Regions from separate parts of the Streptomyces sp. NPDC059255 genome, predicted to be linked through region 2. Evidence: riboswitches for the same ligand, from Rfam matches in the RefSeq annotation. Region 2 holds a riboswitch; the other holds the start of a gene.

Region 1 (3,285 bases), on a different contig from region 2:
GGGGTGGCCGGATCCGCGATCGCGATCCCGTTGCTCGGAGCCGGCGCCGCCAGCGCGGCGGACTCCTCGACCTGGGACCGCGTGGCGGGGTGCGAGAGCGGCGGCACGTGGAGCGCGAACCTCGCCAACGGGTACTACGGCGGGCTCCAGATGTCCCAGGAGACCTGGGACGAGTTCGGGGGCGGGGACTACGCCGAACGCCCCGACCTGGCCAGCCGCTCGCAGCAGATAGCCGTGGCCGAGAAGGTCTTCGAGGCCCAGGGGGCGCAGGCGTGGTCCAGCTGCGCCGCCGTCTCCGGGCTGACGGAGGCGGTCGGCGGTGCGGTCGGCGGCATCGTGGAGGGGGTGACGGGGGGCGGCAAGAGCACCGATCCGTCCGGTACCCCGTCGGGCAGCCCTTCCGGGGACGCCTATCCGTCCGGTGACGCCGTGACGGACCCGGATGCCGACGCGGACGCGGACGGCAAGACCTCCCCGGACCCCAGCACCAGCCCGAGCCCGGGTGCCACCGGCTCCGCGGCCGGTACGGACGACGCCGAGGGCAAGGGCAAGGACGAGGCGTCCAAGGGCAAGCACCGCGGCCAGGCGGCCGACGAGAACGCCTCGCCGGGCACCGCGGACAAGGAGCGCGCCTCGGGCAGCCGTGCCTCCCGCGGGGCGGGCGGAGCCCGTGACGGGGCCGGGCTCACGGACGGTGTGGAGCGCGAGGTCGAGAAGGTCGTCACCGCGGTCGGCGGCCACCTCTCCCTGGCGAGCGGCGGGCAGAAGGTCGTCGGCGGCTGGGTCTGAGCAGCCGGCAGCAAGACCTGGGAAGCCGCGCCTCCACGACGGAGGCGCGGCTTCCGCGTTCCCGGAGCCGTCCCGGAGCCGCCGCCGAGTCCGTCGCGGAGCCGCCGCCGAGCCCGTCGCCCGTCGGGCGCCCACCGGGCGCGGCCGCGCGGCTTCCCGGCCGCCGTACGCCCGGCTCACCGGTCCCGGCGGTGCGGCGGCCCCACCGTGCCCGCGCCGGGCCGTAGCGCCCCGTTGCGGCGCCCCGCCGCAGGGCCGGGCGTTGAGTGACGCCAGAGCCGGAGCGGGCGACCAAGGTGAGCGGGCCCGGCCCCCGGGTGCCACGGCGGAACGGGTGACTCCGTGACCGGAACGAGAGGCTCCGCGAACCGGACCCAGAGGTTCCAGTGCCGGAACGGGTGAGTCCGGCGCCTGGCCCGCGACCGGAACGTATGACTCCGTGACCGGAACGTATGACTCCGCGGCCGGAGTACGTGACTCCGCGACCGGAGTCGGCGGCCGGGTCGAGCGGTTCGCGAACCGGAGCGCCCCGCTCCAGCGCCGGAGCGGGGGAGTCCGGAACCGGTGCGGGCGAGTGCCGTTGAACGGCGCCCCGTTGACGTCTTTTCCGCTGCGTCCGTCCTGGCCAGGGCCTCCGATCTCCGCCCGGAACGCGGGCAGTTAGCGACTGTATGTCCACTTCTGCGCAAGTGAGACAAGGGTCTCTTTGCCGCAACTCGGGCTCTTCGCCTCGCCGGTTGATCGAATCCGGTCCTCACCTGCAGAAACGTATTGTCCCTCGGAGGAGGTAAGGGCGTTATTTCCTGGATGTGACCCTTTGAACAACCGGCAGGGCTGTGATTACGGTCTGAACCGCTCGCACCGCGGGCCTCGTCGACCGTCACGCCGAATCCTGCCGTCGGTCGGGGGGAGTAATCGTCGCTTCGAGCGCCGAAGGCAGGAGCGGGGGACCCATAGGTTTGCGCCGGGCCCGGCCGTCGAGAGACGGCCGGCGGCCGGCTAGGGGTGAAGCCGCGTGTGCGAACACGCGGCCGGGCAACTCATTGGCCCGAACCCGACAGCTCACCTCGTAGGCGTCGGTGAGGAGATGTGTTCATGCTGCTGCGTTCCAGCAAGGCCAAGCACCGCCGCCCGTCCATGGCCGTCCGCTACGCCACCCTCGCCGGGATCACCGGCGCGGCCGTCGCGGCCCCGCTGATCGGTGCCACCGCCGCCTCCGCCGCCACCGCCTCCGAGTGGGACCGGGTCGCCCAGTGCGAATCCGGGGGCAACTGGTCGATCAACACGGGCAACGGCTTCTACGGCGGCCTGCAGTTCACGCCCTCCACCTGGGCCACGTACGGCGGTACCGCCTACGCCCCCCGCGCCGACCAGGCCTCCAAGTCCCAGCAGATAGCCGTCGCCGAGAAGGTCCTCGCGGGCCAGGGCAAGGGTGCCTGGCCGAGCTGTGGCGTGGGCCTCTCGGGCGCCGCGTACAACGGCGGCTCGGGCTCCGGTTCCGGCTCCGGTTCCGGTTCGGGCTCCAACTCCTCCAGCTCCGGCTCCGGTTCCGCCGGCTCGGCCTCCGGCAGCTCCAGCAGCTCCGGTACGCAGAAGTCCGCCCCGACCCGGCAGGCACAGCCGCAGCAGTCGACCCGTGACGAGGCGCAGCCGGCCTCGCGCGGCCAGAGCCGCCCGTTCACGATCAAGAAGGGGGACGGCGAGTACAAGGTCAAGTCCGGCGACACCCTCTCCAAGATCGCCACCGCCCACAAGGTCAAGGGCGGCTGGAAGAAGGTCTTCGACCTGAACAAGGACATCGTCCGTGACGCGGACGTCATCTACCCGGGTCAGCAGCTCCACCTGCGCTGACCCCTTCTCCCCGGCCCGGCGCGTCACCCCCGTACGCGCCGGGCCGGGCCCCGTTCCCGCCGCTGCCCGCCATCCGGTCCCGCTACCGGCGGGTAGCGGCGGTCCGTGCGAGCGGGAGCGTCTTAGGGGGCGGGCACCGGCTGGCCGATGACCCGGAGCCGGTTAGGCTCATGTCGCAAGGCCAAGAGACCCTGCACCCACGCGTCACATCCCAGAAGGAGATGCTCGTGCCGTCCATCGACGTCGTCGTAGCCCGGGAAATCCTTGACTCGCGAGGCAACCCCACGGTCGAGGTCGAGGTCGGCCTCGACGACGGCAGTACGGGTCGTGCTGCTGTCCCCTCCGGTGCCTCCACCGGTGCGTTCGAGGCCGTCGAACTCCGCGACGGAGACGCCGGCCGCTACCTGGGCAAGGGTGTCGAGAAGGCCGTCCTCGCCGTCATCGAGCAGCTCGGCCCGGAGCTGGTCGGGTACGACGCCACCGAGCAGCGCCTCATCGACCAGGCGATGATCGACCTGGACGCCACCGAGAACAAGGGCTCGCTGGGCGCCAACGCCATCCTCGGTGTCTCGCTCGCCGTCGCACACGCCGCCTCCGAGGCGTCCGACCTCCCGCTCTTCCGCTACCTGGGCGGCCCGAACGCGC
Region 2 (3,285 bases):
GATCATGACGGCCAGGTGGAGCGTGCTCTTCCGGACGGACCCGACCGATAGCGGAAGTAAGCCACACCTCACCGAAGGCGGGTGATATGGGCCGGGCTACGCTCCCGGCATGGACGTACTGATCAATGTCTTCGTCGCCCTGCACATCATCGGCATAGCCGCCCTGCTCGGCGGTTTCCTGACCCAGATGAAGGCGATGAGCGCCGGTACGGCGCGCTTCACCCCGGCGATGCTGCACGGCGCCCTCACCATGCTGATCACGGGGATGGTGCTGGTGGGCCTCAACCAGGCCGACGACCAGCCGCTCAACAACATCAAGATCGGCGTCAAGCTGGCCGTCCTGGTCGTGATCATGGGCATCGTCTACGTGAAGCGGGACGACGAGGCAGCCGAGAAGCCGTTGTTCGGCGCGGTGGGCGGGCTGACCGTGGCCAACATCCTCATCGCCACGCTCTGGACCTGACCCCGGCCCCCGACGGACCCGACCCCGGTGGGTCGGATCCGTCGGGTCCGCAGGGCGCCGTGACGGGGTCCGCAGGGCGCCGCGGCCGGGTCAGGCTCAGGCCGGGCGGACGCTGCCGTAGATCGGCAGGTAGTAGATCGATTCCTCACGCACGTTCGCACCCGGCTTGGGCGCGTGGATCATCATGCCGTCGCCGATGTAGATGCCGGCGTGGCTGATGTCGTCGTAGAAGAAGACCAGGTCGCCGGGGAGCAGGTCATCGGTGGTGACGCGCGTGCCGGTGTCCACCTGGTCGCTCGTGCTGCGCGGCAGCTCGACGCCGGCCGCCCGCCACGCCGCCTGGGTCAGGCCCGAGGAGTCGTACGAACTCGGCCCCGAGGCGCCCCAGACGTACGGCTTGCCGATCTGGGTGCGTGCGAAGGCGAGCACCTTCGCCGCCTTGGCCGCGTAGATGCCGGCGGTGTCACCGCCGGTCACGGCCTCCAGTCCGGGGCCGGCGGCCGTTCCCGCGTTCGCACCTGCGATCGTTGCCGCGTCGGTGCCCGTTCCTGTGCCCGCTCCCGTGCCCGTGCCGGGGTCGGCCGACGGAGCCTGGGGCTGCGACAGAGGCCGGATCAGCTCCGCCTCGCGCCGGCGCTCCGCCTCGGCCTCCGCCTTGTCGCGGGCCTCCGCCTTCGCCTGCGCCTCCGCCGTACGGCGGGCCGCTTCTTCCTTCTTGCGCTCCAGCGCGGTCAGCCGCGCCTGCTCCTCCGCGGTGAGCCGCGCCAGCAGCGCGCGGGCCTCGGCGAGCTTCTTCTGGATCTGCTCCTTGCTGGTCCGCAAGGACTCCTGGGACTCGTCCGGCGACTCCGGGGCGCGGGTGTCCGCCCCGGAGCTCCAGGGGTCGGCGACGGGGCTCTGCTGACGGTCGGTCAGCCGCTCCGTCATCCCCGTCTGCTCGGCGTACGTCTGCGGGCTGTCCGCGAACAGTACGGCGGCGGGGGCCGTGGCAGGCATGGCGGGGGCTGTCGCGGGCATCGCCGGTACAACAGGGGCGACAGAGGCGGCCGGGGCTGCCGGGGCGGCGGAAGCGGCCGGGGCGACAGGGGCGCCCGCGGGGGTGCCCCCGCCGCCCCCGGACTGCGCGGCCGTGTAGGAACCGAGCGTACGGCGGGCCTCGTTCAGCTTGTCCGCGCTCTTGGCCACGCCGTCGATGACCCGGTCGACCGTGCGCTTCTGCTTGGCCGTCGCCTCCTTCGTCCTGGCGGACCTCTGCGCGTCGCCACCGGCCTGGCGGTACAGGTCGCTGACCTTTTTCTCCACCTCTTCGACCGACGGCGAGGACTTCGATTCCGTGGGCGCGGCGTCCGCGCTCTGCGTCGACAGCAGCGTGACCGAGGCGAGGGCGGCCGTCGTGATTCCGACGGCAGGGGTGTTGGTGCGTACCCCGCTACGGCTGCGCGCCTTGCGATGCGACGCCAAGTTCGGCATCTCCTTCCGTGGACCGCCTACCGGGTTAGCTGTCGGGTTCGGGCGGAACGGAAGGCTGCCCTACGGGCGTTGTACGTACGGCGAACGTACGGCCCGATTCACCCCGGTCTTGCAGAGTGGGTCCCCGGTTCCGAACTTCCCTGTGGAAAGCCCGGATTCGGCGTGGGCCGCCCGCTCGGCGCGGATCGCCTTCAGAGGTACGGGCTGCCTGATCGAGCACGCTAGCCAAGATGTGGCGCTGATGTGAAGGTGGATGGCCGATATGCCCGATACATTTCTGTGACCATTTGCTCGTGCGGAGTGCAGGGAGGCGCAATAGGGGGTATAGCGTTACGCTCCGTGTGTGAGCCGGAGCCGTCCGCCTTCAGGGGCGGATCCGCCGGACCGGCTTCGCCTGACCGGCTTCGCCGGGCGGGCTCCGACTGTCGGTGCGGCGGCCTAGACTCGTTAAGCGATGAGCAGCCTCTTTGACGACAGCTTCCTGGCCGACCTCCAGCCCTCCGGCGACGAGCACCCCCCGCCGCCCGAGGACCTGGACGAACACGCCCAGGAGCAGGTGCCCGACGACCTGTTCCAGGGGGCGTACGACGTGCCCCCGGCCCGGGATCCGTACCACCGCAACGGGTCGGCCCGTACGGTCATCGACCCGGCCTCGCTCCTCGAAGGGCTGAACGAGGAGCAGAGCGCGGCCGTCGTGCACACGGGGTCGCCGCTGCTCATCGTCGCCGGGGCCGGATCCGGCAAGACCAGGGTGCTGACCCACCGGATCGCCCATCTCCTCGGCACCCGCAGCGTCCACCCCGGCGAGATACTGGCGATCACCTTCACCAACAAGGCCGCGGGCGAGATGAAGGAGCGCGTCGGGCAGCTCGTCGGCCCGCGCGCCCAGGCGATGTGGGTGCTGACCTTCCACAGCGCCTGCGTGCGGATCCTGCGGCGCGAGTCGAAGCGGCTCGGGTTCACCTCGTCGTTCTCGATCTACGACGCCGCCGACTCGAAGCGGCTCATGGCCCTGGTCTGCCGCGATCTGGACCTCGACCCCAAGCGCTATCCGCCGAAGTCCTTCAGCGCCAAGATCTCCAACCTCAAGAACGAGCTGATCGACGAGGAGACCTTCGCGGGACAGGCCGTCGACGGCTTCGAGAAGACGCTCGCCGAGGCGTACCGGATGTACCAGGCACGGCTGCGCGAGGCCAACGCCCTGGACTTCGACGACATCATCATGACCACCGTCCACCTGCTCCAGGCGTTCCCCGACGTCGCCGAGCACTACCGGCGCCGCTTCCGGCACGTCCTGGTGGACGAGTACCAGGACACCAACCACGCGCAGTACACCCTCGTGCGCGAACTGG

Evidence for each region. A riboswitch is a leader RNA that binds a small molecule or an ion and turns the genes downstream of it on or off. The one in region 2 is predicted to bind cyclic di-AMP.
Region 1: another riboswitch for cyclic di-AMP. It lies ahead of ACFXKG_RS26310 (transglycosylase family protein); the one in region 2 lies ahead of ACFXKG_RS11620 (NlpC/P60 family protein).

The regions. Positions count from the first base shown of each region.
Region 1 is NZ_JBHYZP010000025.1:110,432-113,716, reverse strand. Features, by position in the region: gene ACFXKG_RS26315 (transglycosylase family protein) at 1-789, shown strand, start outside; cyclic di-AMP (ydaO/yuaA leader) riboswitch at 1,708-1,880, shown strand; gene ACFXKG_RS26310 (transglycosylase family protein) at 1,888-2,640, shown strand; gene eno (phosphopyruvate hydratase) at 2,862-3,285, shown strand, end outside.
Region 2 is NZ_JBHYZP010000006.1:263,487-266,771, forward strand. Features, by position in the region: gene ACFXKG_RS11615 (hypothetical protein) at 110-463, shown strand; gene ACFXKG_RS11620 (NlpC/P60 family protein) at 560-1,924, opposite strand; cyclic di-AMP (ydaO/yuaA leader) riboswitch at 1,932-2,106, opposite strand; gene ACFXKG_RS11625 (ATP-dependent DNA helicase) at 2,388-3,285, shown strand, end outside.